DNA from 3 places in the Ureibacillus suwonensis genome. Region 1 is predicted to be linked to each of the others. Evidence: riboswitches for the same ligand, from Rfam matches in the RefSeq annotation. Region 1 holds a riboswitch; each other region holds the start of a gene.
What was found. Region 1 has a riboswitch for S-adenosylmethionine ahead of ACFPOH_RS08730 (methionine ABC transporter ATP-binding protein). Riboswitches for the same ligand answer to the same signal wherever they lie in the genome.

Region 1 (12,904 bases):
TAATAATTTTTCCCGCTCTTTGTTTAATCATTTCCCTGCCTACCGCCTGGCTCATTAAAAAGGTTCCGGTAACATTTACATTCATCACTTTTTGCCATGCTTCCAAAGGCATATCAACGGCTGGCGCTCCCCATGTTGCTCCGCTATTGTTGACTAAAATATCAATCTTCCCAAAATGATTGAGCGTTTGCTCCACCACGTTCTGTACATCTTCTGGATTCGTTACGTCACATTGTAATGCCAACGTTTTCACACCAAGCTGCTCTAATTCATTGGCAACTTCTTGGCAAGCTTCCACTTTTCGCGAACATAAAACGACATTGGCACCCGCTTCAGCAAGGCCTGTTGCAATTTGTTCTCCAAGTCCTCGTCCTCCGCCAGTGACTATGGCTGTTTTTCCAGTGAGATCAAAAAGCTCTTTAACATGCATACTTTCCCTTCTTTCTTTATTTTCTTTTGAAAAAATAAAACGCTTACATAAAACGATGTTCGATTCTGGAATTCTATTTCATTATTGATATTTTTTTAGTTCCAGTTTTGCAATTTGTCTTTTGTGCACTTCATCTGGCCCATCAGCGATTCTTAACGTGCGAGAATTTGCCCACATCGCAGCGAGCGGAAAATCATCAGAAACCCCTGCTGCCCCTAATGCTTGAATCGCCCGGTCGATGACATTCAATGCAATATTCGGCGCAACCACTTTAATCATGGCAATTTCCGTCTTTGCTTCTTTGTTTCCAACTGTATCCATCATATAGGCAGCTTTTAAAGTCAACAGTCTTGCTTGTTCAATTTCAATTCTTGATGTGGCAATCCAATCGCGAACGACTCCTTGTTCTGCCAATGTTCTTCCAAAAGCCACACGATTTAATACCCGCTTGCACATGATTTCAAGGGCGCGTTCAGCAGCACCAATCAGTCTCATGCAATGATGAATTCTTCCTGGCCCTAGCCTTCCTTGGGCGATGGCAAATCCTTTCCCTTCTCCCCAGATGATGTTCTCTGCTGGCACCCGAACATTTTCAAAGGTAATTTCCCCGTGGCCATGTGGAGCATGGTCATATCCAAACACCGGAAGCATTCGTTCAATTTTGACACCTGGTGTATCAAAGGGAACAAGAATCATGGATTGCTGCTCATAACGGTTGGCATTCGGGTTTGTTTTTCCCATCACTATGGCAATTTTGCATCGAGGATCCCCCGCGCCCGAAGACCACCATTTTCTTCCGTTAATTACATATTCATCTCCATCGCGCACAATACTCGCTTCAATATTCGTCGCATCCGATGAAGCCACATCCGGTTCTGTCATTGCAAAACATGAGCGTATTTCTCCATTGAGCAATGGAATAAGCCACTCTTTCTTTTGTTGTTCAGAACCATATCTCACTAGCACTTCCATATTTCCTGTATCCGGCGCATTGCAGTTAAACACTTCCGGCGCTATTAGCGAACGGCCCATAATTTCACATAAAGGAGCATATTCTAAATTGGTTAGTCCTGCTCCATATTCGCTGTCTGGCAAAAACAGATTCCAAAGCCCTTGCTCTTTTGCCTTTTCCTTTAATTCTTCGATAATGGGCGGCACGGCACTCCACCTGTTTTCTTGTTGGATTAGCTGTTCTTCATATACTTTTTCGTTTGGATAAATGTACTCTTCCATAAAATGGTTTAATTTTTTGATTAATTCCTCCACTTTTGGAGAAAAGGAAAAATCCATTTTAATCAACTCCTTTCATACTGACCGGTTGGTATGTTACGTTTAATTTTAGTATACAAGTTTTTTAGAATTAATCAATCTGTTTTCTGAAAATTTTTACAGTTATTTTAGTATAGCATTTTGATTGAATTTGGGACAATTCAGTCATTCTCAGTGAAATATTAGCCAACTGAAAATCCTCAGCTATATTGCCTGTGGATATTCACCATGCTCATGAACATATTTGTGTTTATGTATATTAAAAAAATCGAGTGCAGCAAAATGCACTCGATTTTTACAGGTAAAGCGTACGTTTAATAGGTTTATCCAATAGAACCTTCCATTTCAAATTTAATTAAACGGTTCATTTCTACCGCGTATTCCATTGGTAGTTCGCGAGTGAATGGTTCAATGAAGCCCATAACGATCATTTCTGTCGCTTCCTGTTCAGAAATGCCGCGGCTCATCAAGTAGAATAATTGTTCTTCGGATACTTTGGATACTTTCGCTTCGTGCTCAAGGGACACATTATCATTCAATATTTCGTTGTATGGAATTGTATCGGAAGTCGATTCATTATCCAAAATCAATGTGTCACACTCGATATTCGCACGGGCGCCGCTTGCTTTCGGACCGAAGCGGACAATACCGCGGTATGTTACTTTACCGCCTTGTTTTGAAATGGATTTGGACACGATTGTGGATGACGTATTCGGTGCCAAGTGGATCATTTTTGCACCGGCGTCTTGGTGCTGACCTTTACCCGCCAATGCGATGGATAACGTCATACCGCGGGCTCCTTCACCTTTCAAAATACATGCAGGATATTTCATTGTGAGTTTGGAACCGATGTTGCCGTCAATCCATTCCATTGTACCGTTCGCTTCCACAACCGTACGTTTTGTCACCAGGTTGTACACGTTGTTGGACCAGTTTTGGATTGTCGTATAACGGCAGTAAGCATCTTTCTTCACGATGATTTCAACCACCGCAGAGTGAAGGGAGCTTGTAGTGTAAACAGGTGCTGTACATCCTTCCACATAATGTACGGAAGCCCCTTCGTCCACAATGATTAACGTACGTTCGAATTGCCCCATATTTTCAGAGTTGATCCGGAAGTATGCTTGAAGCGGAGTTTCCACTTTCACGCCAGGTGGAACGTAGATGAATGAACCACCGGACCAAACAGCTGTATTCAAAGCGGCAAATTTGTTGTCGGAAGCCGGCACCACTGTTCCCCAATACTTTTTGAACAGCTCTTCGTTTTCTTTCAAAGCGGAGTCTGTATCTTTGAAGATGATTCCTTTTTCTTCAAGTTCTTTTTTCATGTTGTGGTAAACCACTTCTGATTCGTATTGGGCGGAAACGCCGGCCAAATATTTTTGTTCCGCTTCCGGAATACCTAAACGGTCGAACGTTCTTTTGATTTCTTCAGGCACTTCATCCCAGGAACGTTGAGTCGCTTCCGTCGGTTTTACATAGTAAGTGATTTCATCGAAGTTTAATTCGGATAAGTCGCCACCCCATTGCGGCATTGGTTTTGAATAGAATATATCAAGGGCTTTTAAACGGGCCTCGAGCATCCATTCAGGTTCATTTTTCATTGTTGAAATTTCACGGACGATTTCTTCGGTTAATCCACGTTTTGAACGGAATACAGAAACGTCCTTGTCACGGAAACCGTATTTGTAATCGCCAATATCAGGCACATTTTTTGCCATGTTCTCTCCTCCGTTCAAATTATTTTAACTCTTGGCTTACTCCTTTTTCCATCGCTTTCCAGGCAAGAGTCGCACATTTAATGCGGGCAGGGAATTTGGATACACCTTGAAGTGCAGCAATATCCCCCATTTCTTCCAACGTCTCTTCATCAATTTCCTGGCCTAGCATCATTTTTGAAAAAATCTCTGCCAGTTTGAGTGCTTCTTCCACTTTTTTTCCTTTGATGATTTCCGTCATCATGGAAGCGGATGACATGGAAATGGAACAACCCTCGCCATCAAATTTGGCATCTTCCACAATACCGTCGTTGATTTTTAATGTTAAATGGATACGGTCACCGCAAGTTGGGTTATTCATATCAACGGTTACGTTATTTTCATCCAAGTGGCCTTTATTTCGCGGTTTTTTATAATGCTCCATGATGACCGCACGATATAGTTGATCTAAATTATTCAAAGACATTGTTAAAATACTCCTTCGCTGCGAGCAATCCTTCAACGAGCGCATCGATATCTTCTTTGTTGTTATAGAGATAGAAGCTTGCCCGTGCCGTTGCAGAAACTTTCAACCATTTCATCAACGGTTGTGCACAGTGATGTCCTGCACGGATGGCAATTCCTCTCATATCGAGAACCGTTGCAAGATCGTGAGGATGCACGCCATCTAAATTGAATGTAATCAGACCGCAACGTTTATTCGGATCTTTCGGACCATAAATTTGGATCCCTTCAATTTTCTCCATTTCAGATAAAGCATATGCTACCAATTCATGTTCATGTTGTCGAATCCGTTCCATTCCAATATTCGTCAAATAATCGATTGCAGCCCCTAAACCAATGGCGCCGGCGATGTTTGGCGTACCGCCTTCGAACTTCCAAGGAAGCTCTTTCCATGTGGAATCATATAAATCAACGAAATCAATCATTTCGCCGCCAAATTCAATCGGCTCCGTTTTTTCCAAAAGTTCTTGTTTGCCGTAAAGGACACCGATTCCTGTAGGACCGCACATTTTATGACCGGAAAAGGCCAAAAAGTCGCAATCGATATCTTGTACGTCAATCGGCATATGCGGCGCTGCCTGGGCTGCATCCACCACCATGATCGCACCATTTTCATGGGCAATGGCAGCAACTTCTTTTACCGGGTTGATGGTACCCAATACGTTGGAAGCCATTGTCATTGCCACAATTTTCGTTTTCGGTGTGATCGTTTTTCTCACTGTATCCAATGAAATCGTTCCGTCTTCTTCCAAATCGATATATTTTAATACCGCCTTTTTTTCTTTTGCGAGTTGCTGCCATGGAATCAAGTTTGAATGGTGTTCCATATAAGTGATGACGATTTCATCGCCTTCCTCTACATTTTGTCTTCCATAAGCACTCGCAACTGTATTCAAGGAAGTCGTTGTGCCTCTTGTGTAAATGATTTCTTTTGTTGATCTGGCATTGATGAATTTGCGGATTTTTTCCCGGGCCCCTTCATACGCATCCGTTGCACGATTTCCAAGCGTGTGAACTCCGCGGTGCACATTGGCATTGTCAAAATCATAATATTTGCGAACGACGTCCAAAACTTGCACAGGCTTTTGAGATGTTGCGGCGCTGTCAAGGTAAACGAGCGGATGCCCGTTTACTTCTTGATTCAATATAGGAAAATCTTTTCGAAATTCATTCATTTACGAACTTTCCCTTCAATAACTTTCGTTAACTGATTTTTTACTCCTTCAATTGGCAATGAGTTTACAACCGGCGCAAGGAAACCATGGATGATCAAGCGCTCCGCTTCTTCTTTCGAAATGCCACGGCTCATCATGTAATAAAGCTGGGTCGGATCCACCCGTCCCACAGAAGCTGCATGTCCAGCCATAACATCATTTTCATCGATTAATAAAATCGGGTTGGCATCCCCGCGGGCTTTGCTTGAAAGCATTAATACGCGGGATTCTTGCTGAGCGTTGGATTTGGATGCACCATGTTCAATTTTACCGATGCCGTTAAAGATGCTTTGAGCCGCATCTTTCATTACACCGTGAGTCAAAATAAAGCCTTCCGAGTTTTTGCCCCAGTGGCGAACTTCCGTTGTAAAGTTTTGCTTTTGGCTTCCTGTTCCCACCACTACTGTTTTTGTATCCGCATGGGAGCCGTCGCCAACAAGGTGGGTAATGTTCTCGGAAATTGTATCCGAGTTGTTCATTAAGCCCAATGCCCAATCGATTTTTGCATCACGGTTTAAATGGGCACGGCGGTTTACATAAGTTGTAAATCCATCGGCAAGGACATCGACTGCACCGAAAGTAACTTGTGCATTATCCAATGCGATGACTTCTTCGATCAAGTTGGCTTGGCCTTTTGCCTTTTCTACTGTCGATAAGTAGTTTTCCACGTATGTGACGGACGAATTTTTATCCGCTACGATCAACACATGATTAAATAATGAAGCTTCTTCATCATCGTTCAGGAATACCACTTGAATCGGTTTTTCGATGACAACATTTTGCGGAACGTATAAGAACACTCCACCATTCACCAAAGCCGCATGATAAGCGGATAATTTATGTTCATCCAATTTGACAGCTGTCGTCATAAAATATTTTTGAACCAAATCCCCATGTTCGCGCACAGCTGTCAGGAAATCTGTGAATATAACGCCTTGGGATTTAAGTTCATCTGAAAGTTTTAAAATGACCGGCGTGTTGTTTCGTTGAACATAGAGATTTTCTTGCTGTTCAACATCGATTAATTCCTTTACTTCTTCCGGCAATTCTTCAATGGCAAAAAGTTCACTTTTCACCGTATGTTTTGGGAAATTGATGAAATCCCACTTTTCAATATTTGTTTTATCTGGTTTCGGCATTGGTAAATCAACAGCTTTTTCAAGGGCAGCCGCACGTAAATCAGTAAACCATTTCGGTTCGTTGTTTGATTCAGAGAACGAGCGGACTTCGCTAGCTGATAACGCCAATTTTGTTTCAACCGTCATCTTTCATCGTCCTCCTAATTAAGCTTCTTTTTCAGTTACTGCGTCTGTATCTTCAATTCCCAACTCTTTTTTGACCCATTCATAACCTTCCGCTTCCAATTTCTTAGCCAGCTCAGGTCCGCCGGATTTCACGATTTTGCCTTGCATCATAACATGAACATAATCTGGAGTGATGTAGTTCAATAAGCGCTGATAGTGGGTGATCACCAAGCAGCCAAAATCTTCGCCACGCATTTCGTTAACGCCTTTGGAAACGACTTTCAAAGCGTCGATATCAAGACCGGAGTCGATTTCGTCCAAAATGGCGAATTTAGGTTTCAGCATCATCATTTGAAGAATTTCGTTACGTTTCTTTTCCCCACCGGAGAAACCTTCGTTCAAATAACGTTGAGCCATTTCAGGATCCATTTCCAGGAATTCCATTGTTTTATCCAATTCACGGATAAATTTCATGATTGAAATTTCATTGCCTTCCCCGCGGCGGGCATTAATGGCTGAACGGATGAAGTCGGCATTGGTAACACCTGAAATTTCGGATGGATACTGCATGGCAAGGAAAAGCCCCGCTTTAGCCCGCTCGTCCACTTCCATTTCCAATACATTTTGTCCATCTATTTCAATTGTTCCTTGAGTAACCTCATATTTAGGATGACCCATGATCGCTGAAGCCAATGTGGATTTTCCTGTACCGTTTGGCCCCATGATTGCATGTACTTCATTTGTATTGATTGTCAGGTTTACACCTTTTAAAATTTCTTTTCCTTCGATTGATACATGAAGATCTTTAATTGTTAAAGTTGACATCTATATACCTCCATTTTTGTTATGGTTGGCAGTACCATTACTAATTTATTATCATTCTAATCTTAACCTAAATCAAGGGGGCATGCAAAAGTTTTAAACTTTTATTCCCATAAATCAGCAAAAACCTCACCAATATTAGTGTTTACAATTCCCAATTCAGTTTTTTCAGTGATCGTTTTTGTAAAAAGTAGGCATGTTCATTTTCAATAAACCCCGACTAATTGAGAACAATTATTAATGAGTGAATATTAAGAAAATATTCCAATATACTTTCTTCTTGCATATCCTTTCAATGGCAGGAATAGGAATCATTTTTTTAATAATTGTTATTTAATAAATTTATAAAGTAGGAAGAAAAAATTCAAATAAGCGCTTCCGGCCCCTTTCATTTTAAAGGTTCATCATTACTTTCCATCGTTTACATTTATATAATTTTCTTTTAATATAAAAAATACATATATATCATATATAGACTCATCTGTTTTTTAGATGATTAGGAGGGAGTACTCTGGAATTACGTCAATTGCGCTATTTTGTTGAAGTGGCAGAGCGGGAACATATTTCAGACGCTGCTGAACACCTTCATGTAGCTCAATCTGCTGTGAGCAGACAAATAGCAAATTTAGAAGAAGAGCTTGGCACACCACTTTTTGAACGGGTCGGGCGGAATGTGAAATTGACACCGATCGGCAAAATCTTTTTGGAGCATGCCATTACCGCACTCAATGCCATCGATTATGCGGTCAAGCAAGTGGAGGAATATTTGGATCCTGAAAGGGGCTCCATTAAAATCGGGTTCCCTACCAGTTTAGCAAGTTACGTTCTTCCGACAGTCATTTCCGCCTTTAAAAAAGACTATCCTGATGTCAATTTCCACTTGCGTCAGGGTTCTTACCGATACTTGATCGAAGCGGTGAAAAATCGGGAGTTGAATCTTGCCTTTCTTGGCCCGGTACCCCGAAAAGATGAAAGCATCAATTCAATGATTTTGTTCAACGAAAATATTTGCGCCCTGCTTCCCGCCAATCATCGGCTGGCGAAACGGGATAAAATCCATTTGGATGAACTGCGGAATGACAATTTTGTTCTTTTCCCGGAAGGATACATTCTACATAAAGTCGTGGTCGATGCATGCAAATCGGCTGGTTTTCTTCCTAAAGTCACTTCGGAAGGGGAAGATATGGATGCTTTGAAAGGGATGGTGGCAGCAGGCATTGGCGTCACATTGCTTCCTGAAAGCTCCTTCTATGATTCAACCCCGCGTTTAACGATCAAAATGAAAATTGATAACCCAAACATCACACGCAACGTAGGAATCATTTATCCGGCGAACCGGGAATTGGCTCCTTCTGAACAAGTATTTATCAAATTCGTCAATTCATTCTTCTCCAGATTGAATCAATTCCAATAGCCTTTTAAATTAGAAAAAGAGGCTGGGATAAAAGATAAAAAACACCATTTTTTCCCGGGAGAAAATGGTGTTTTTTTGATAATTGAAGAAAATTGATTTCCGTTCCGGGGACGCTTTCCGCGGGCCCGGCTCGAGCCTCCTCGGAGCTCAATCCTTCGCTCCTGCGGGGTCTCGAGAGGGCTCGTCGCAGGAAAGCTTTTGCTTTGCGACTAAGCGTGCGCGACAGAAACTCGCCCCGTCACTCCAATCAATTTTTTACAAAAAATCTTTTTGCAGCTCGTTCACTTTATTAGTTATGTCCCAGCCTCTTTTTACCGCTAAATTATTCGCTTACTGGTACTACTGAGCCGCCCCATTCTTCAAGAATGAAGTCTTGGATTTCTTTGGAGCGCAATACTTCTACCAATTTTTTGATTTCTTCGCGGTTTTCATCGCCAGAACGTACAGCAATTACGTTTACATAAGGTGATTCTGAACCTTCAATGGCGATGGAATCTTTTACAGGGTTGATGCCTGCGTCAATCGCAAAGTTGGAGTTGATGACAACTGCGTCTCCTTCTTCGTTTTCATAATATGTAACCATCATTTCAGGAGCGTCAGTTGCTTCAATTTTCAAGTTTTTCGGATTTTCTACAATATCATCCAATGTGGCTTTTGTTTTATCAATGCCGTCTTTTAATTTGATTAAACCTTGCGCTTCAAGCAATGATAAAATGCGGCCATGGTCAGGAATTGAGTTTGAAATCAGGATTGTCGCACCATCAGGCAGTTCATCCAAAGATTTATATTTTTTGGAGTAGATGCCGATCGGTTCGATGTGGATACCGCCAGCATTGACTAGATCATAACCTTCTTCGGCCACTTTTTGTTCAAGATACGGAATGTGTTGGAAGTAGTTTGCATCAAGGTCGCCATTGTTCAAATCTTCGTTTGGCAATACATAGTCTTGATATTCTTCAATTTCCAGTTCAATTCCTTCTTTTTCCAAAATAGGTTTGGCTTTTTTCAAAATCTCCGCATGCGGTGTATGGGAAGCACCCACTTTTAATGTTACTTTTTCTTTTGTTTCGTCGTCTTTTGTTCCTTCATCAGACGAAGAATTTGCATCGTCTTTCGTACCGCATGCTGCTAGTGCGAGTACAAGAACGGATAAAAGCAAAAATGATAATAATTTCTTCATGCCTCTTTCTCCTTCTCCTTCAATTTTTTTATGTGAACGGCTTTCGCCAAATCACCCAACTAACGCTTGTCCGTTTTGGCAGTAATAGTATCGCCAATCCATTGTATGATGAATACAATGACCAAAATAAAAATCGTTGACATTAACGTGACATCTTCCCGGCTTCTTTGGAAACCTTCCAAAAATGCCAAGTTACCCAGACCGCCAGCACCGATGATTCCCGCCATTGCCGTATAGCCGACAAGGGCAACAGCCGTTACCGTAATGCCGGAAATGAGGGCAGGTTTGGATTCCGGAATCAACACTTTCCAAATAATCTGAAATGTATTGGCGCCCATTGATCTTGCCGCTTCAATGACCCCTTTATCCACTTCTCTGAATGCGATTAAAACGAGACGGGCATAGAATGGCGCAGAACCGATAATCAGCGCCGGCAAAGCGGCATTTACTCCACGGATTGTTCCAAGTAAAAACTTCGTAAATGGAATCAACAAAATGATCAATATGATAAACGGAATCGAACGGAAGATGTTGACAAGGGATCCCGTCAAGAAATGAACCACTTTGTTCGCCCACAATTGATGGGGACTAGTTAAAAAAAGCAAAATACCGATCAATAATCCAAGAACGAAGGTGACCGCCGTTGAGACAACCGTCATGTAGACCGTGTCATAAGTAGCTTGCCACATGAGGTCCCACTTTACATTTGGAAATAAAGTTTCAATCATTGGAAATCACCTCCGTTTTAATGTTCATCGTCTGCAATTTTTCCAACGCCTTTTCCACTTTTTCCTTATCTCCGTCAAGTTGGACGATCAATGTTCCATAAGGGCCATTGGCAGTTTCGGATATATTGCCGTAAAGGATATTAACATCAATTTGGAATTCTTTGATCAAGTAAGAAATAACCGGTTGATCGGATGTATTTCCTACAAAAATCAATTTCACCAATTTCCCTGTTGGGTAATTTTTCAAAATATGCTCAATCGCTTCTTTGGATTCTCTTGAATCGGACACTTGCATCACAAAGTTTTTCGTAATATCCGCTTGAGGATTTCGGAACACCTCAAGTACGTCCCCTTGTTCAACTATGCGCCCGGCTTGCATTACCGCCACCCGATGGCAAATTTTGCGGATGACATGCATTTCATGGGTAATCAACACAATCGTTAATCCGAGGCGCTGATTAATATCTTGCAACAGACTCAAAATCGAATCGGTTGTTTCCGGGTCCAATGCGCTCGTCGCTTCATCGCAGAGCAGCACTTCCGGATTGTTTGCCAACGCTCTCGCAATCCCCACACGCTGCTTTTGTCCCCCGGAAAGCTGGGAAGGATAAGCATCCGCTCTTCCGCCCAGCCCCACAAGTTCGATCAATTCTTGAACTTTCTTGTCCCGTTGCGCCTTTGGAACACCGGCGATTTCCAGAGGGAATGCGATATTTTCCGCAACCGTTCTCGACCACAATAGATTGAAATGTTGGAAAATCATACTGATTTTTTGGCGCGCTTTGCGCAACTCTTTTCCTTTTATCGATGATATCTCAAGACCATTCACAGTGACTGAACCGCTTGTTGGTTTTTCAAGTCCATTCAAAAGGCGGATCAATGTACTTTTTCCGGCACCGCTATATCCGATGATTCCGAAAATTTCACCTTTTTGAACGGATAAACTGACATGATCAACTGCGGTTAATTCTCCATCTTTCGTTTTAAATATTTTTGTGACATCTTTTACTTCAATCATATGAGTACTCCTTTGACAAACCGCAATAAAGTTTTAATACTGCATCTGTGAATTTTACAGTTTTTATTCTATTACTTTAGCAATGTAAAAAGAGGAAATTTCAATAAAAAAACCTCCTACTTTGATAAGTAGAAGGGAAGTTGAACAACCCAGAAGAATTTGTAAAACTTCCTCTTATCTTTCAAAGTAATAAATACTTTGCGTGATTTGGCACCTTATCATATCAAAAATATGATGGTTGCCGGGTTTCATAGGGCACTTCCCTCCACCACTCTTAATAAGAGTTTTCTATTTAATTATGGAACCAATGTACCATGTAATCTATCATATGTCAACTATAATCTCAACTTTTCATATAAGTTTTGTACGGATTCAAAGGCATAAACTTTTTCATGCTCTTTTCCATTCTTCGTAATCAAAAGACAAGGCACGCTTTCGATTTGCTGTTCAAAAGCGAAATCCTCCAGAAAATTGATATTCGCTTTGCCAATGGGAATCTGTGGCAGCAACACTTCGACGACTTCCAACATTTTTGATGCCACTTTGCATGTTCCGCAAAAGGGTGTGTATAAATATAAAGCCGTTACTTCATGATTTTTTGCTTTCTCTTTCCAAGTTTCAATTGTCCATTCTTCCATTTCGATCATTTCCTATACTAAATATTCTTTGTGTACTGAAAATTTCGCTTCCTTCAGTAATTGTGCCAATACTTTTCTTGGGGCATTCGCCACTTCCATATAAGTCTTCGGAACGTTGAGATGGGTAGCCTCAGAATAGATCCGCTTCATCAATTTTCTTAATTTATCGCCCGATTGATCCGCATCAAAAAATGTATATAGTTCGCATTCCTCATAAGGCTCAAGGAGTTCCAGCAACGCATCTTCGCTGATGGTTCCATTTGTACAGACGATTTTCACCTCTTCCGCAAATATGGGGGCCAATTTCATCATATCCGAACGACCTTCAACAATAATACATTTTTCATAATGCATGTTGATCACCCCAAGTACTATAATAAAAACCGAAGAAACAAAAATAAAATAAAAAGGTTGTTTATTTATTATATTTTGTTTTAAAAAAAACGCCAGTTCTTTCACTGGCGTTTTTCACATACTATTCCGAAATGATTTCTTCGTATTGTTCCGCAGTCAATAATTGATCGATTTGGGAAGCATCTGAAGGTTCAACGACAATCATCCAAGCTTTTTCATATGGTGATTCATTCACAAGTTCCGGGCTGTCTTCCAGTTCAGTATTCACTTCAACAACTTTGCCGGAAACCGGTGCATATAATTCAGAAACCGTTTTTACGGATTCAACGCTTCCAAACGGCTCGTTCATTTGAATTTCGTCACCCACTTGC
Region 2 (12,904 bases), on a different contig from region 1:
AAATCTTTTGGTTTTTGAAAGGGCCAAATATTCATCCGTCGTCAACATATCAATATCACCGATGCCGCGTTTATCCAAATTGCCGCTTGTGGCATGGTGAATCAAATGCTCCCTTCTCCATTTCGCATAAGGGAAGGAAGTGAGGATTCCAGTAATGTTTCCTACAAAATCATTGGCCTTTTTGCTCTTGAAAAAGGATCCATGGGTGCAATCATGAAAAATAATGAATGTGCGCACGACAAATCCGGAAGCAAGCACGCCACAAAGGACGCCTATCCACGGATTGGTACTCGCAAAATAATATCCGATTCCCCAAATGATGAGGAGGGGAATGAGGGTATCCATCATTTGAAGGATACTTTTTTTCCTTTCCGATTTGGCAAAGGGTGCAACATCTTTACGTAATTTTTTCGTCTTTTCAGCATTAGTCATCGACATAGGTTCACCTATTCCTATAAATTAGTATTCTCATCGTACAATGGATTGTCACGGACCAATAGAATCAAATATCACCTTTTCCACATTACAAATGTCATATAAAAAGGATCCATCCCTGTTATTCTTTGAGATGGATCCCTTTTTCATTCAATAAAAATGCAATTGATAATATTCAATGTCCAACCATTTCCCGAATTTGTAGCCGATATTTTTTAATCGGCCGGCCAGGTGAAAACCGAACTGTTCGTGCAGCTTGATACTTGCGATATTTTCCGAATCGATGACAGCCACCAGTGTTCTCACATTCCGTTTCTTTGCTTCTTCAATGATTGTTTGCAAAAGCTTTTTTCCGATTCCTTTTCCTTGGTGTTTGGATGAAACATAAACGGAATGTTCCATGGAATATTTATAGCCTTCATTGGGATAAAATCGTTTGAATGTGGCAAAACCCGCCACTTCCCCATCCTCTTCATAGACAAACATCGGATTATGTTCCTTTTCATTTTCTATAAACCATTGCTTTCTTTCTTCCAACGTCTCCGGATGTGTGCGATAAAGGGATGTCGTATTCAAAATGGCTTCGTTGTAGATGGCTGATACACTTTCAAGATCTTCCGCCGTCATTGGCCGAATCATCCAATCTCCCTCCTTGATACGGTTCAGAAATATTTTGTTGATAAAAAGCAACCTGATGATATGGACACAAAAATCGGGGCGATTGTCACAATTTCTGTTGATACGGACACAAAACCTGTCATTAAAAACGGGAGATGTCGTTATGTTCACAAAATCAGGCGATAGCTTAATCTTAATAAAAAACATCCCCTTTCCCAGGGGATGCTCATTGTCATACGTTGAAATATCTCGCGCTTGGGTGGGCAAAGACGATGGCCGAAACGCTTGCTTCCGGCTCCATCATGTAACCTTCCGTCAAATGTACGCCAATTTGCTCCGGTTTCAACAATTTAAACAGCTTCTCCTGATCCTCCAAATTCGGACAAGCCGGGTAACCAAAGGAGAATCGCTGACCTTGATACTTGGCGGCAAAACGTTCCTTCATCGTAAAGTCTGTCGGATCCGGGAATCCCCAATCGTCTCGGATTTCCTGGTGCAATCGTTCTGCAAATCCTTCCGCAAGCTCCAATGCTGTGGAAAGGAGCGCATGGCTTTCCAAGAATTTTCCTTCTTCTTTTAATCGTTCCGCCTTTTCTTTTGCACCATGGCCGGCAGTAACCACCATGAGCGCCACATAATCCATTTCTCCGCTATCAACAGATTTCAAGTAATCGGCAAGACATAAATATGGTTCTACTTGTTGCCGTGGGAAATGAAATCGCTCAATTTCAGTTTTCATATCATCCGGGCTGTAAATGATCACATCGTCCCCATCACTTTGGGCAGGGAAGAATTGATACATGCCTGAAGGCTTCAAGACTCCGGAATTTAAAATGTCCATCACCAAATTGTATAACTCCACCGCCCGCGCGTCTTTCTCTGCCAGCAATTTCTCCACATTGCCTTTCAAGCCCAAATGATGGCCGAGCAATGTGCGCATATTGACATATGGCAGCAAATGTTGAACCGAATAATTTTTCTTAATATGCACTTTCAAATCTTTTGGTACGAACACCGGCGCATCTTCCACCGTTCTGGCTTGCTTTTTCGGCGCTTCTTTTTTCGGCCGGTTTGCCCGTTTCGCATCCGCTTCTAACCGTTTTTCACGGGATTCCCGAATTTCTTGCAGGAAGGCTTCCCGTTCGTTTGAATCCATCAAACGGTTGGCATGTTCCAACCCTTGCATCGCGTCTTTTGCGTAAATCACCGGTCCATCGTATTCCGCGGCGATTTTCGTTTCCGTAAAGCGTTTCGTCAAAGCGGCTCCCCCAACAAGAATCGGTACATCAATGCCGGCCGCTTTAAAGTCTTGTGCCGTCAACACCATTTGCTGTGCCGACTTCACTAGTAGTCCAGATAAGCCGACGATATCCGGTTTTTCTTTGCGGATGGCTTCAATCAATTCCGCAGGGGTTACTTTGATCCCTAAATCAATGACTTGATAACCATTGTTGCTCAAAATTATATCCACTAAGTTTTTCCCGATATCGTGAACGTCGCCTTTTACCGTAGCCAAAATGACTTTCCCTTTTCCGGCGCTGTCCTCCACTTTCTCCATATACTGTTCCAGGTGTGCAACGGCTGCCTTCATGACGCCGGCACTTTGCAATACTTCCGCCACGATTAATTGGTTATCGTTGAATAAGCGGCCGACTTCCGCCATGCCGTCCATAAGCGGCCCGTTTATAATATCGAGTGGCGTATCAAAGATTTTTCTTGCTTCCTCCAAATCTTCAATTAATCCTTCTTTTGTTCCTTCGACGATGTAATATTTCAAACGTTCCTCCACCGTCGCAGGAAGCTCGACCTTTTTCTCCTCTTTCTTTTTATCCCGGTAAAAGGCCGTAAATTTCGCCAAGGTTTCATCGTTCGTATTGAAAATCAAATCATTGGCAAGTTGAATTTCTTCTTCCGGCAACGAAGCGTAACGCTCCAATTTTTCCGTATTGACGATGGCATAATCCAGCCCCGCTTGCGTGCAGTGATATAAAAATACCGCATTCAACACTTCCCGTCCCACAGGTGGAAGACCAAAGGAAACGTTGCTGATGCCAAGCACCGTCAAAGCTCTCGGGAATTTTTGTTTAATGAGGCGAATTCCTTCAATCGTTTCCTCCGCGGCGCCAATGTATTGTTCATCCCCCGTACCTACTGGGAACACCAATGGGTCAAAAATGATATCTTCCGGTGCCAAGCCCCATTTTTCCGTCAAGATTTTGTACGAGCGTTCCGCAATGGCCAATTTTCTTTCGCGCGTAACGGCCATTCCTTCTTCGTCGATTGTTCCAACCACAACCGAAGCCCCGTATTTTTTTACAATCGGGAGCACTTTGTCGAAACGCTCTTCACCATCTTCCAGATTAATAGAATTGATGATGGCCTTTCCTTGGGAATATTTCAACGCCTCCTCGATGACGCGCTCATCCGTTGAGTCAATCACCAAAGGCACTTTCACTTTCTTCACAACTTCTTGCATAAACTTGCGCATATCCTCAAGCTCATCCCGGTCAGGATTTGCCAAACAAATATCGATGACATGCGCCCCGTTTTTCACTTGGGCACGGGCGATTTCCGCCGCTTCCTCGTATTTTCCTTCAATGATTAATTGCTTAAATTTGCGGGAACCGATGACGTTCGTTCTTTCACCAATAAACAACGGACGCATGGAATCATCATAAACAAGCGGTTCAATGCCGGATACGGCATGTCCGTGGGATTTTTCCTTCTTCGGACGCGGTTTGTAATCTTTGATCGCTTCACGAATGGCTTTAATGTGGGCAGGAGTCGTTCCGCAGCATCCTCCGACAATGTTTAGCCAGCCTTTTTCAGCAAATCCTTTCAATTTGGTCGATAACGATTCCGGTGTTTCGTGATAGTGCCCTTCTTCATCCGGCAATCCGGCGTTCGGATAACAGCTGATATAACTTGTGGACAATTCGGATAAGGAGCGGATATGGTCCGTCATAAACTCCGGTCCTGTCGCACAGTTCAGACCAATGGAAATTGGATGTATATGCTCAATGGAAATATAGAAAGCTTCAATGGACTGGCCGGCCAATGTTGTTCCCATCGGTTCAATTGTTGCGGAAACCATGACCGGAAGCTCTTTTCCCGTTTCTTCAAAAGCCCGCTTGATGCCAAGGGTTGCCGCTTTTACATTCAGCATATCCTGGCTTGTTTCAAGCAAAAGCAGGTCCGCTCCGCCGTCAATTAAGGCTTTGGCTTGAATATAAAAGTTTTCCGCTAGTTCATCGAATGTCACGCCGCCTGTGACAGACAATGTTTTCGTTGTCGGACCCATGGATCCTGCCACAAATCGAGGCCAATCACTGGTTAAATATTTTTCCGCTTCCACCTTTGCAAGTTCCACTGCCCTTTTATTGATTTCATAAGCTTTGTGCCCTAAGCCGTATTCGTTCAAAACAAGGGGCGTTCCCCCAAAAGTATCGGTCGAAATAATATCCGCCCCCGCCTCCAAGTAGGCACGGTGGATTTTTGAAATCACATCCGGTCTTGTCAAGACAAGATGTTCATTGCATCCTTCATATTGTTCGCCACCGAAATCTTCCGCTGACAAATTTTCCTGCTGGAGCATTGTACCCATTGCCCCGTCAATGATCAAAATTCGTTTCTGCAACTGTTCTTCGATTGGATGGTTAACCATTTGCTATAACTCCTTTGTTCTGCTCATCAAGTTGTTGGATATATTGCAATAGTTGTGATGTTATATCGTATCGCATAAACGGCGTGATCAAATAGATTCCGTTAAAGTATTTCGTTGCCGTATCTAACAACTCTTTCGCAATTTCAAGACCCACTCTTGTTTCTTCTTCTTTATTTCCGCTCACTTGTTTCATTCTTTCCAACACATCATCGGACAATTTGATTCCTGGCACTTCATGATGCAAGAACTCCGCATTTTTAAAGCTTGTGAGCGGCATGATTCCGATATAAATCGGTGTTTCCAAATGTTTCGTCGCTTCATATACTTCCACGATTTTTTCCTTGGAGTATACCGGCTGGGAAATGAAGTAATCCGCACCATGTTCGATTTTTTTCTCAAGGCGGCTTACCGCGCGATCAATCACCCTTACATTCGGATTGAAAGCGGCCGCTACAGAGAAGTTGGCTTTCTTTTTAAGGGCTTTTCCGGAGAAAGAAATCCCTTCGTTCAATTGTTTGATGAGGGAGATCAATTCCATGGATGAAACATCATAAACGCTTGTGGCGCCCGGAAAATCCCCCACTTTTGTCGGGTCTCCTGTAACGGCTAATACATCATGGAGACCAAGGGCGCTTAACCCCAACAAATGGGATTGCAACCCGATCAAATTCCGGTCCCGGCATGTAATATGGGGCATTGTGCGGATTCCGTATTGCAATTTTAAGATGGCCCCCATCGCCAAGTTGCTGACTCTTGGGGAAGCCAAGGAATTGTCGGCCATCATGATAAGGTCTGCCCCGGCCTCGTACAGCGCTTTGGCCCCTTCAATAAATTTGTCGATTTCAAGATGCTTTGGTGTATCCAACTCGACAATGACCGAACGTTCCCTTTTCGCTTTTTCATGAAGCGGCTCGAAACTCCGCGGTTCTGCTTCCTGAATGACAATTTCCCTTTGGGGTTTTGCCACTTTCTTTTCAACCGGCTGGAAATGGGCCAGTTTCTTTTTCATCGCTTCAATATGTTTTGGCGTCGTTCCGCAGCATCCTCCGATGAGCCTTACCCCTTCATTGCAAAGTTCCACTGCGGCACGGGCAAAATAATCCACTTCCGATTCATAAACGACGCGGCCATCCTCGATATCCAACAGGGATGCGTTCGGATAAGCCGATAAAAAGGCCCGTTCGGGAATTTCCACCTCTTCAAAGGCCTGTAATGTGTGATAAGGGCCAAGACGGCAGTTCACTCCTACGACATCTGCCCCCAATTGTTCAAGCCGCTTCAACGCATCATTCAATTTCATGCCGTTCAATAACACGCCAGGTTCCTGCATGGAAACTTGGGCGATGATAGGCATATCCGTCATTAGCCTTAGCATTTTCAACGTTTCCGTAAGTTCTTCAAAATCATAGTAAGTTTCAAGCAATAAACCATCCAACTGTCCGTCAATCAACACTTCCGCCTGTTCACGGACAGCTTCCAGAATTTCCTCCAATGTGTGGTCAACTTTCCGGACGCCGCGAATTCCGCCGATGGAACCCAAAACAAAGACGTTGTGGCCTTCTGCTGCACGCTTGGCTACAGCAATCGCCCCTTGGTTAATTTCCGCCACTTTGGACTCCAATCCATAACGGGCAAGCTTGATTCCATTGGCTCCATAAGTATTCGTTTGAATCACATCAGCGCCGGCCTGTATGTATTCGCTATGAATTTTTTCGATAATGTCCGGTCTTTCAATATTCATTTCTTCATGGCAGTATTCAAGTCCGTACGAATATAAAAGGGTTCCCATCGCCCCATCCGCAACCAACACTCTATTTCTTAAAGCTTCCAGTAGCCCCATCCAAATTCCCTCACTTTTCTTTACTTCTTAAATATTCAGTTAATTCATCTAAAAGAAAAAGCCTTCTTGCGAAAGAAGGCTTGTCATTTCCTTTTGAAGTCACCTTATCTTTCGGCCATTGCCGCTGGATTTAGCACCTTACTAATTTCATTAGTGGTTGCTGAAGCTTCACAGGGCCAGTTCCCTCCACTTCTCTCGATAAGTAATATTCAATTTTGAAATACCGATATAATAGCTTACATCATAAACGGTATTCTTCATTTTGTCAAGTTAACTAATCGGAATTAATGCGAAATGATATCGAAAATTTTCTCTGCCGTTTCTTTACCATTATCGATACATGCGCCGATTCCTACGCCGAAATAAGAACATCCTGCAATGAACAGATTTGGATAGAGCTGATCCAATTTTGCCAACACTTGATCCAATGCTTCGTGATGGGCCAAATCATAAGTCGGCATCGCTTCAATCCATTTCGTAATATTCACAATGCTAGGTTGCGCTTCTATATTCAAGCTGAGTTTAATATCGTTCAATGCCACTTTTGTCAGCTCTTCATCAGTCATGTTAATCAATTCTTGATAACGTGGATTGCTTTCCTTATAGAAGACGCGCACCAACAGGTTCCCTTCTTTGGACGTATGTTTCCATTTGCGGCTTGTCCAAGTGGATGCATTACATGCCAAATCGCTGTTATGGGAAACGATAAATCCGGTGCCATCCTGCGGCAATACGGAATCCGGCAGATCAAAGCCCAAATACATTGTGATGGCGGATGCATCTTTGAATTGGTTGAAATAAGGTTCCAATTCTTCATTATTCAAAAGATGTTTAATCACTTTGTTAGGCAATGCCAAAACAACAACATCCGATTCCATTTTATCGCCACTAGCCAAAGTGATTTCATAACGATCATTTTTCTTCTCGACTTGAACCGTTTCCGTGCCTTTATAAATTTCTACATCATCCAACAGTTCTTCCAATCGGTCGATCAATTGGCTTAAACCGTTTTTAAAAGACAAGAATTTTTTATTTGCTTCCCGTTCAAATTTTTCCCGATTCGCTTGCAATCCTTTCATCAGGCTGCCATATTCATTTTTATAATCGACCAAATACGGAATGGTGGAAGCGATGGACAATTTATAAATATCTCCGGAATAAACGCCGGCAAGTACTGGGGCAATCTGCTTTTCAACGATTTCTTTTCCCAAAAAGTATTCCAAAAATTCTCCGATTGAATTTTCCTTTGTAAATTTCGTATTCGGAATTTCTTCATCTTTTAAAAAGCGTTGTTTTCCTTCTTCTGAAATCAATGTGCTCGCATTCAATGATTCCACCGTCATCGGAATACCGAAAACAGACTCCTTAGGAATTGCATGTAATTCATTGTTCGTATGGATATAGGAAATCCCCGTTTCGTTATAAACAACTTCCGATTCAAAATCGAGTTCTTTTATCAGTTCTTGGACACTTGGATAACGGGCTACAATGGAATCCGCCCCCGTTTCCATGACGAATCCGTTTTCCCGCGCTGTGTGCATTTTGCCGCCAAGGTAAGGATTTTTTTCCAAAAGCACCAAACGGGCAGGAACATTTTTTTCTTTCAATTGTTTTTGCAAATAGTACATCGTGCAAAGTCCTGTAATTCCTCCACCAATCACTGTTACCGTTTTCATTCAATACAACTCCTATACATTCAATTTGACTATTTTAAGTATAATCGCTTTTTTTAGCTATTTTTGTGTCGGCTTTAGCAAATTTTATTGAATAATAGTCGAAAAATTTCATAATTCAATAGACTTCCACTCGAATTGTCCAAGGGAATGTGCATTCCAAGAAGTGGATGGAGGAAATTGCGGAATTATTGAACATATTCGTTTTCCATTTGTTGTCTTGCCAATTCCCGCCAACGGGAGGCAGCCTTCTTATCAACCTCGACATCGATTCCATTTTCATAAATATGGGCGATATTCAACTTTGCCTGATAATCGCCGAGCAATGAAGCCCGCTTATAATAGTAAAGCGCTTTCTTTCCATTCCTTTCCACCCCAATGCCGTTCTCATATAAATATCCCAAATTATAAATGGAATCGATATGATGGGATTCAGCCGCTTTCTCAAACCATTCAACGGCTTTTGAAATGTTTTTCTCCACACCCAATAGCCCGTCCAAATAGATGGAACCCATACGGTACTGGGCATCCTCATAACCGCCTTGAGCGGACTTCAAATAATAGTGAAAGGCCTTATCTTCATCTTTATTGATTCCGATTCCTTGTTCATACATGATTCCCAGCGTAAACATCGCTTCCACCACATCCTGTTTTGCAGCCTCTTTGAACCATTTCAATGCTTCCTTGTAATTTACAGGGACCCCTTCTCCGTTCAAATACATATCGGCCAAGTTATTTTGGGCATCCGGATGTCCCTTTTTTGCCGTCTTTTTATATAATTGAAAAGCCATCTTCACATCTTCTTCCACCCCAAGCCCTTCATAATAACAGTTTGCAAGCTGATAAAGGGCTTCACTATTCCCGGCTTTGCCGGCTTTTTGCAGCCAATATACCACGAGGGAATATTCTTCCATAATTTTATAAAGATAGGCCAATTCAATCATAGCTTCCACATTTTTTTCATGGGCAAGGCGATAAATATCTCTCGCTTGGATCAATTGCTCGACTGTCAGTAAATGCTGGAACCGCAGCAATAACTCTTCAAATTTATCTTGCTTATCTACCACGCCATCTACACCTTTTCTATTTTCCTTTGAAATATTCCACCAAATAATTTCGAAATTGATTCGTTGACGGAGAAATATATCTCCCTGCAACCCATGATACCCCAATTTTACGTTCACAAATTGGTTCTTTTACGGAAATTTTTTTGACATTATATTCCGATAATCCTTTAATGGATGGAATGATGGAAACACCATGGCCTGCGCTGACAAATCCCGCTACCGTATGCGGATCTTCCCCTTCAAATGTAATGTTTGTTTTGGAAATCCCTACATCCTTCAATAGTTTATCCACCATGTGACGCAGTGCATTTCCTTTTTTGATCGAAACAAAAGGTTCGTCTTTAATCTCCTTCAACTCGATAAAATCTTTTTTTGCCAAAGGATGATTTATGGGGACAATCACAAACAATTCTTCTTTCCACAATTCAATCCATTCTATTTCAACCACTTTTGACTCAATACGCTGGGATAAACATAAATCAATATCCCCTTTTTCCAAAAGTTCCAATAAATTCAACGAAGATGCCTGCGTCAAGTTAAACTTAATATTTGGATATTTATCATGGACATGGGCCATCAACTCGGGCACAATTTCCATTCCCAACGTATGAATAAATCCAAATGACACTTCACCGTAACCCGGCATGACAAGACCGCTGATTTCCTGTTTGGCCCTGCTGTATTCATCCAAAATCTTATTGACGCTTTCCAAAAACAGCTTCCCATAGCGGTTCAATATGATGGAACGCCCTTGACGATCGAAAAGGGGCACGCCAATCTCCTGCTCAATATTTGAAATGGATTTGCTCAGGGCGGGTTGGGAAATGTTTAACATTTCAGCAGCATGGGTCATATGTTCCGTTTCAGCCACTACTTTAAAGTACTCTAATTGTTGTATTTCCATAGCGAATTCCCTTCTTAAAAAATGATAACCGAATCGAATCAATTTGATAGAAATAATAAATTGTATTTATGTAAGTCTATATCTATAATAAAGTTAAACGTTGAGTTTGAATACCAAAAATCTTAAAAAAACACAAGTATTTTTCTTAAATTTTCAAACAATTTTCAAATTCTTTTTAAATTTTCTGTCACATTACGGTTAAAAAGGAGTAGTTCTTCAGAATGAAAATCATTTCGCCAAAACCATTTACGATTGAGGCGGGAAAACGTGCTGTCTTATTATTGCATGGCTTTACAGGCAACACAAATGATGTGAAACGTTTAGGCCGCTATTTAGCAGAACGCAACTATACGGTTCACGCTCCTTTGTATAAAGGCCATGGCGGTGATCCTTTAGCCCTCATTCAAACCGATCCGATTGAATGGTGGAACAGTGCAGTTGAGGGTTATGATGAGCTTCGAAGACGTGGCTATACAGAAATTGCCGTTGCTGGTGTTTCTCTCGGAGGCATTTTCTCATTGCGCCTTGGCGAAGAACGTCCAATCAAAGCGATTGTAACAATGTCCGCACCAGCATTGGATAAAAGTGTTGATAGCTTGCAACAACGCATCATTAGCTATACAATTAATTACAAAAAGCTGACTGGAACATATAATGAAGAAGAAGATAAACCAGAAGTTATTGCAAAAAGATATCAAATGCCGAAGCTTGAATATTTGCAAGGCATTATTAATGATACAAGCGCAAAATTGAATAAAATTGATAAACCTGTTCACATCTTGCGCGGCTTACATGATGATGAGTACTATTGCAAAAGCGCGGATTATATTTACAATTCCGTCAATTCGCGCATTAAATCGGTAAAAAGCTTCATCAATTCAGGTCACATTTTAACGGTTGACAAAGAACGTGAACTTGTATTTGAAGAAGTATACCGGTTCTTTGAAAGTTTGGATTGGGAAGAATAAAATTCGATTCTTCTTGCCATAATAATAATGTATCCCCTAGCAAATTCCCCAATTTGCTATGATATAAATATGTCCTTGAGACATACATCCCTTTAGCAAGCTACGAAAATGATCCCCGTCAAATTTCGTAGCTTGTTTTTTTGTGCAATGTTTCAGGATAAACTAAAGTGCCCGTTTTCATTCAACGACTTTCCCGTACACTCCGCCTCCACCCCTTTCAATATTCAATTCCCCTTTCCTTGCCAAATCGATCATTTTGGCGATTTTTCCAGGCACCACTTGACCGAGTTCTTCCAATGACACTTCATGCAGAATGGCCATTTCCGTTCCAAACGCATCAATCAGCCGTTGAATCGTCCTTTTTCCAACACCCGGTATAAAATCGAGCGGCACTTGATGGATATACGGGGGCCTTTGACGGGTAGGCCGTTCAAGATCCGTCAATTCCCGAATTCTTACCGAAACCCCTTTTACGAAATGATGGCTTCCGCATTTCGGACAACTTTCCCCTTCTTCCACCCGTTCACCACATTCCTGGCAAGCAGTGGAATAGTATTTTCCGAGTAGCGGGTTTAAGCCATAGTTGGCTACAATTTTTCTTTCTCCCTTTTCCTTGAGGGCCAATACGAGTTCTTGAAAATTCGGCTTTACCATCTGCACTTTTTGATATTCCCGCGCCAGTTTCCCGAGGGAATGGGCATCGGAATTGGTGACGAACGTGTATTTTTCCAATTCACTAATACCTTGCACCATGTATGTATCGGAACTTAATCCGAGCTCAACCGCATCAATCTTCTCAGGATCGAACACTTCCGTCAAACTTTTTTCGACCCCTTTTCCATATAAGCTTTTGAAAGGGGTAAAAACGTGGGCAGGTATGAAAAGCCCTCCCATTTCTTTGACTTTTCCCTGCAATTCCCTACCGCTGCAATAAATCCGCTGGGAACTTAAATGGATATTTTTGACGAACATTCGCATCCACCCGGAAAATTCTTTCATCCATTCGAGGGTTGGAAAAAAAGCAAGCACGTGGATGGGTCCTTTACAATGTTCATCGTAGATTTCAATTTCGGAACCCGGAATAAGGGTCGTCTTTTCAAATCTTAAACCGCCTTCCGGAAGAGGTTCCATCCTTCCATCATTCATCATTTCTTCCATTTCCTTTATGACTTCCGGTGAGTGGCAATCGATAATGCCGATCATATCAAGACCTTTTTGACTGGAAGCGGTTTTTAAAATATTTTTTAGCGTCAAATCTTTGCTTCCCGTTATTTTTACCGCACGTCCGCCCTCCGTTCTCCCGATATGTATATGTAAATCGACATAATAATTTTTCAAGATCATCCCGTCCTTTCTTTTATTTTATCATGTCTTTTCCGGTTGCTTTCTATGTAGTGGATCGAAACTTCATTTTCGCTATAACTTTTATTAATCAATTTTCTATTTAATATAAAGTTTTTAATCTAAAGTAACCATTTCTTCTAATGATATTAATAGCATCTTAATTTTTTTCAGAAATTATGTATGATTAAAATAGCAATGTTTCATCGAGTTGAAGCGTTGAAGCGTTAAAGTAATAAAGGGATAAAGAGGCAGGGGGAAGATCAAATGACTGTTAAGTTTTATTCAGGGGAAAAGATACCTTTGGAAATGCATAAAGTCCGCATCATTCAAAAACTTAATTTGCTGCCGGTGGAAGAACGTTTAAAGGCGATGAAAGAAGCCGGGTTTAATA
Region 3 (6,174 bases), on a different contig from region 1:
AAGGACAAATTTTAAAATCCAAGTAACAACCCCTTCTGTCCGTCCGGAGAATAGATAGGCGACGTTTGTTTCCGCAATATAGTAATATGCCATTAATGTTGTAAAGGCAAAGAAGAACAAAGCAAAAGCGACAAATGCAGAACCGAAGTTATTTAATCCCGGAAACGCTCCGGTTACTGCAAGCTGAGTAAATTCAGTATAAGAATGGCCAGGCACATGTTCCACAATCAATTCCCCATCAGCGCTATTCACATTCGTGTTATATGTGCCCATGAATAATATCATTAATGCCGTCGCGGAACATACAAGCAATGTATCAATATAAATGGATGCCGCCTGAACCAAACCTTGTTTGACCGGATGGGATACTTCCGCTGCAGCCGCCGCGTGAGGTCCTGTACCTTGACCGGCTTCATTGGAATAAACCGCACGTTTTACCCCCCAAGCGATGGCGGCACCAATCATTCCACCGAATGTGGCATCCACATTGAAAGCGCTGCGGAAAATCAACCCGAACACTGCAGGCACTTCGGAAATATTCATAATAATTACGATGAACGCTACTAAAATATAGGCAAGCGCCATAAACGGAACGATGATTTGAGCGGCGTTGGCAATCCGTTTAACCCCACCGATAATTATGAAACCCAATAAAACAATCGTAATTAAACCGGTAATCCATGGAGAGATGTCAAAGGCATTATCCATTGCGCTGACAATGGCATTGGATTGAACCCCAGGCATCAAAATGGCCATCGCCAAAATGGCGGCAATCGCAAACACGACTCCGAACCAGCGCTGTCCTGTTCCTTTTTCCATGTAATACGCCGGCCCACCGCGATAGATTCCCAATTTTTTTGTTTTATATATTTGAGCGAGTGTCGATTCCACATAAGCGGTTGATGCACCGATAAAGGCCGTGACCCACATCCAAAATACCGCACCAGGTCCACCAAAGGCAATGGCACTGGCAGTACCGATAATGTTACCTGTGCCTACACGTCCCGATAAAGCCACCGTCAATGCCTGGAATGATGAAATTCCGGCATCGGATTTTTGCCCTTTAAACATCAGGACAAACATTTCTTTAATTTTTCGGATCTGAACAAATCTGGTCAAAATGGAAAACACAAGTCCTACGATCAAAATCCCATAAATCATGATAGGACCCCAAAGGATATCATAAATCCAGTTCAAAGCATTTTCTACCATACCCACACCCCTTTGAAATTAAATTGAATAATTTTTACTATTTTCTGAAAGAATATTTTAATATTACAAAAATTAATAATATCAATCAATATTTCTGATATCATTTTTTGAAAATAATTTTCATCAAAATATTACAAATCAAATAGATTAAACGATGTAACCGATGGATCGAAGTACATTATTGATAAAATCCCGAACATATAAAAATACTTCTTCCCGTTCAAGGTCATGGAAAATATTATGGTAACTATATGGCCAATCCTTGTATTGAAATTCCCTGGTTTTTTGCAACAACAACCATTTTCTGGCCGCTTCCGAGTCCGCCACTTTATCCTGATTCGGCGTAATCAGCAAAATCGGCAACGTCAATGTTCTTTCCTGCTGAGTGGCCAAATTTTTCATTAATTGCTGAATATCCCGGTACCATCGTACAGTCACATTGGAATGATAGGGCACATCATCCTCCATTTCTAAAATCCCCTCCGGATTTCGGGTCAACAGGCGTTTATTTAATTCCAATGATATTTTTTTATTTGGTGCCAAATTCATGCTTGCCAAAGCACTAGCCAGTAAATTTGAATGTTTCTGCAATTGGAACCATGGGGCGGTCAGAATAAGCCCTGCGCACTCCAATTTCGTTTTCCGCAAAAATTGGATTGCCAGTGTCCCCCCCAACCCATGTCCAATGACAAATACCGGCAGTTGATATTGAAGGGCACTTTGCATCAATTGTTTAATGAAAAGCAAATATTCATCAATCAATTCATCATGTACTCTTGTATATCTCGAGCCTTCTTCATGGCCGGGCAAATCCCCCATTACCACATGAAAGCCTTCCGTTCTCAATTTTTCAATCAACCATGCGTACCAGCGATGGTGTTCAAAAGCGCTATGTACAATTACAACCACCGCTTTCGCTTGTACATCCGTTTCCCACTTCCACATAGCGGTCCTCCTATTTCTCTAAAACTTTCATCAACAAGATGTTCGTTCTATTTTCAAAAATTTTCTTATTTGTTAGGATAATATACATAAATAATACATTAGAAATGGGGAGCATTGCGATGATTTATCCTTATCACGACAAAGAACCAAAAATCCATCCTTCCGCATATATTGCAGAGCATGTGACAATTACCGGCGATGTAACCATTGACGAAGATACGACCATTTGGTTTGGTACGGTCATCCGCGGGGATGTGGCGCCAACGATCATCGGCAAACGTTGCAGCATACAGGATTTAAGCTGCTTGCATCAAAGTCCGAACAACCCTCTCATTATTGAGGATGAGGTCATCGTCGGCCATCAGGTGACTCTACATAGCTGCATTATCCGCAAACGCGCATTAATCGGCATGGGGGCAATCGTTTTGGACGGTGCGGAAATCGGCGAGGGGGCGCTTATTGCAGCTGGAAGTTTAGTGCCTCCAGGGAAAAAAATCCCGCCCAATTCCGTTGCGATGGGGAATCCCGCAAAAGTCGTGCGGGAAGTGACCGAAGCGGAACGGAAAGATATGGATCGCATCATTAACGAATACGTTCAAAAAGGGAAATATTATCAATCATTAAAGAAATAAATGAAAAATGCAGGCATATTGTTTGCCTGCATTTCATATTATATTATATTCCCGCTTTTTGGCGTAATTTTTCCGCCACGTCCGTTCTTTCCCAAGGCAAATCGATGTCTGTGCGTCCAAAATGGCCGTATGCAGCCGTTTGTTTGTAAATCGGTCTGCGCAGATCAAGCATTTTGATGATGCCTGCAGGACGCAAATCGAACAATTCATTTACCCATTCAACCAATTGGTTTTCAGCCACTTTTCCCGTTCCGAATGTATCGATGGAAATGGATACAGGACGGGCGACACCGATTGCATAAGCCAACTGAACTTCCACACGGTCAGCGAGACCGGATGCAACGATGTTTTTCGCTACATAACGAGCCGCATAGGCAGCGGAACGATCCACTTTTGTCGGATCCTTGCCGGAGAATGCTCCCCCACCGTGACGGGCGTATCCTCCATACGTATCGACAATGATTTTGCGGCCAGTGAGCCCTGCATCCCCTTTAGGTCCACCAATTACGAATCGGCCAGTCGGGTTGATGAAATACTTTGTATCCCCATCCAACAACTCTGCAGGAATGATGGTTTTGACCACTTTTTCCATTATATCTTCTTTGATTTGTTCTTGAGTGACGCCCTCATCATGCTGAGTTGAAATAACAATCGTATCGATTCGGCGAGGAATGTTGTTTTCATCATATTCTACCGTCACTTGCGTTTTCCCGTCCGGACGCAAATAAGGGATTTCTTTCGACTTGCGGACTTCCGTCAATCTTCTGGAAAGTTGATGCGCCAAGCTGATCGGAAGAGGCATCAATTCAGGCGTTTCATTGCAAGCAAATCCAAAAATCAACCCTTGGTCGCCAGCACCGATCGCTTCAATCTCCTCATCCGTCATGTATCCTTCCCGGGCTTCCAATGCTCGGTCCACACCTTCCGCAATGTCCGGTGATTGTTCGCCAATTGCAGTGAGCACCGCCAAGTTTTCCGCATCAAATCCAAATTTTCCTCGCGTATATCCAATTTCCGCAACCGTATTACGAACAATGCTTTGAATATCTACATATGTTGTTGTTGTAATTTCTCCTGTAACAAGGACCAATCCCGTTGTTACAATCGTTTCGCAAGCAACTCTTGCATTTGGATCTTCTGCGAGTATCGCATCCAAAATGGCATCGGAGATTTGGTCACAAATTTTATCCGGATGCCCTTCCGTTACACTTTCTGATGTAAACAGCCGACGTTTTGACATTCATTTTCCTCCTAAATTGTTGAGACGAAGCTCTTTATGATACGGTACTCATTATCCATGATCCTTTCCGACTTCCGCCCGTAAGGAACATTACGAGGATAATGAAAGGTATAAAACTCGCTAATCTATTTTAGCTTGAATATATGCCGGATTGATTTGAATAAAAAAAGTTCCTATCCACATTTCTGCATGAGGAAAGGAACTGAAATCTCTACCTTTCACTCTTATCGTTCAAGGGAATCCCTTGCATCAGGTTAGCACCACGCATTATTATATAGATAATGCAGGTTGCCGGGTTTCATAGGGCCTTAACCCTCCACCAGCTCTGGATAAGAGTATCCGTTCATGCAACATGTTACGTAATCTATACTGCATTGTCAAATGTTTTTTCTTATTTGTCTACTGTCTTTTCATAATTCCATTTTCTTCAAGGAGGTTGGAAGAGAAGTCAAAAAATTTCACAAATAAATTTTAAGGATTAGTATAGATTATTCCACCCAATGTGTTATACTATTTTTTGTATTATATAACAAAGAATAATTTCCCTAAAAATAAAAAAAGGATGGTATTTAATCGATGAATTCAGTAGAAGTTGCAAATGAGCTGAAGGAATTATTAAAAGGTAAAAATATAAACACCCAATTATCGGTGCCGCAATTGGTTGAAAAAGCGGTTATTCGCGGGGAAGCGAGACTCACAACTGATGGCGCCATTGTTGCCGAAACTGGAAAATATACCGGACGTTCTCCAAAAGATAAATTTATCGTCGAAGAAGAAAGCATCAAAGGTAAAATCGACTGGGGAAGCGTAAACCAACCAATTTCTTCTGAAGTGTTTGATAACTTGTATATCAAAGTTTTAAATTACTTGAAAGACAAAGATGAGCTATTCGTATTCAAAGGCTTTGCCGGAGCGGATAAAGATTCGCAATTGGCAATTCAAGTCGTAAATGAATACGCTTGGCACAATCTTTTCTGCCATCAATTATTCATCCGTCCAACTCAAGAAGAATTGGTTTCACATGATGCTGACTTCACAATTGTTTCAGCACCTGGTTTCAAAGCGGATCCAGCTGTGGATGGAACAAATTCTGAAGCATTCATCATCGTTTCTTTCGAAAAGAAAATCATTCTGATTGGCGGCACAGAATATGCCGGCGAGATGAAAAAATCCATCTTCAGTATTATGAACTATTTATTGCCTGAAAAAGGAATTCTTTCAATGCACTGCTCAGCCAACGTTGGTGAAGCCGGCGATGTAGCATTATTCTTCGGTTTATCCGGTACAGGTAAAACAACGCTTTCCGCAGACAGCAACCGGAAATTGATTGGTGATGATGAACATGGTTGGTCTGACAATGGCGTATTCAATATCGAAGGCGGTTGCTACGCAAAAACAATCAATCTATCTGCTGAAAAAGAACCGGAAATTTATAATGCCATTCGCTTTGGTACTGTATTGGAAAACGTTGTAATCGATCCGGCTACACGCGTGCCTGATTACGATGATAATACTTTAACTGAAAATACAAGAGCGGCATATCCAATCCATTACATCGAAAATATCGTGACACCATCAATTGCCGGTCATCCAAAAACGATCATTTTCTTGACTGCGGATGCTTTTGGGGTGCTTCCTCCAATCAGCAAATTGACTAAAGAACAAGCAATGTACCACTTCTTAAGCGGATTCACTTCCAAATTGGCTGGTACAGAACGCGGTGTCACTTCACCAGAACCAGTTTTCTCAACATGCTTCGGTGCTCCTTTCTTGCCGCTTCCTGCGACAAGATATGCTGAAATGTTGGGTGAAAAAATCGATAAGCACGATGTTCAAGTATTCTTGGTGAACACAGGTTGGACTGGCGGCGAATACGGTGTTGGAAGCCGCATGAAACTTTCTTATACACGCGCGATGGTACGTGCTGCGATTGATGGAAAACTAAATGATGTAGAAACGAAACAAGATGCGATCTTTGGATTGCACATTCCAACACAAATCGAAGGAGTTCCTAGCGAAGTGCTGGATCCTCGTGAAGCTTGGGAAGATAAAGCGGCATATGACGAGAAAGCCCAATATTTGGCAAACTTGTTCAAAGAAAACTTCAAAAAGTTTAACAATGTTCCGGAAGATATCTTGAAAAAA

Region 2: it holds a riboswitch for S-adenosylmethionine, as region 1 does, so the genes downstream of both, ACFPOH_RS02645 (bifunctional homocysteine S-methyltransferase/methylenetetrahydrofolate reductase) here and ACFPOH_RS08730 (methionine ABC transporter ATP-binding protein) in region 1, are expected to answer to the same signal.
Region 3: it holds a riboswitch for S-adenosylmethionine, as region 1 does, so the genes downstream of both, metK (methionine adenosyltransferase) here and ACFPOH_RS08730 (methionine ABC transporter ATP-binding protein) in region 1, are expected to answer to the same signal.

The regions. Positions count from the first base shown of each region.
Region 1 covers NZ_JBHSNQ010000075.1:3,456-16,359, reverse strand. The annotation lists gene ACFPOH_RS08780 (SDR family oxidoreductase) at 1-430, opposite strand, end outside; gene ACFPOH_RS08775 (acyl-CoA dehydrogenase) at 512-1,720, opposite strand; gene sufB (Fe-S cluster assembly protein SufB) at 2,023-3,420, opposite strand; gene sufU (Fe-S cluster assembly sulfur transfer protein SufU) at 3,440-3,883, opposite strand; gene ACFPOH_RS08760 (cysteine desulfurase) at 3,870-5,096, opposite strand; gene sufD (Fe-S cluster assembly protein SufD) at 5,093-6,400, opposite strand; gene sufC (Fe-S cluster assembly ATPase SufC) at 6,419-7,204, opposite strand; gene ACFPOH_RS08745 (LysR family transcriptional regulator) at 7,713-8,615, shown strand; gene ACFPOH_RS08740 (MetQ/NlpA family ABC transporter substrate-binding protein) at 8,938-9,795, opposite strand; gene ACFPOH_RS08735 (methionine ABC transporter permease) at 9,855-10,523, opposite strand; gene ACFPOH_RS08730 (methionine ABC transporter ATP-binding protein) at 10,516-11,541, opposite strand; SAM riboswitch class I at 11,713-11,825, opposite strand; gene ACFPOH_RS08725 (thioredoxin family protein) at 11,877-12,179, opposite strand; gene ACFPOH_RS08720 (toprim domain-containing protein) at 12,192-12,533, opposite strand; gene gcvH (glycine cleavage system protein GcvH) at 12,655-12,904, opposite strand, start outside.
Region 2 covers NZ_JBHSNQ010000033.1:15,720-28,623, forward strand. The annotation lists gene desA (Delta(5) desaturase DesA) at 1-432, opposite strand, end outside; gene ACFPOH_RS02635 (GNAT family N-acetyltransferase) at 586-1,074, opposite strand; gene metH (methionine synthase) at 1,286-4,717, opposite strand; gene ACFPOH_RS02645 (bifunctional homocysteine S-methyltransferase/methylenetetrahydrofolate reductase) at 4,710-6,557, opposite strand; SAM riboswitch class I at 6,659-6,762, opposite strand; gene hemG (protoporphyrinogen oxidase) at 6,842-8,233, opposite strand; gene ACFPOH_RS02655 (tetratricopeptide repeat protein) at 8,419-9,297, opposite strand; gene ACFPOH_RS02660 (LysR family transcriptional regulator) at 9,314-10,201, opposite strand; gene ACFPOH_RS02665 (alpha/beta hydrolase) at 10,423-11,169, shown strand; gene ACFPOH_RS02670 (endonuclease Q family protein) at 11,347-12,507, opposite strand; gene ACFPOH_RS02675 (tryptophanase) at 12,778-12,904, shown strand, end outside.
Region 3 covers NZ_JBHSNQ010000150.1:419-6,592, forward strand. The annotation lists gene ACFPOH_RS11585 (alanine/glycine:cation symporter family protein) at 1-1,212, opposite strand, end outside; gene ACFPOH_RS11590 (alpha/beta hydrolase) at 1,360-2,157, opposite strand; gene ACFPOH_RS11595 (gamma carbonic anhydrase) at 2,277-2,789, shown strand; gene metK (methionine adenosyltransferase) at 2,833-4,029, opposite strand; SAM riboswitch class I at 4,251-4,365, opposite strand; gene pckA (phosphoenolpyruvate carboxykinase (ATP)) at 4,606-6,174, shown strand, end outside.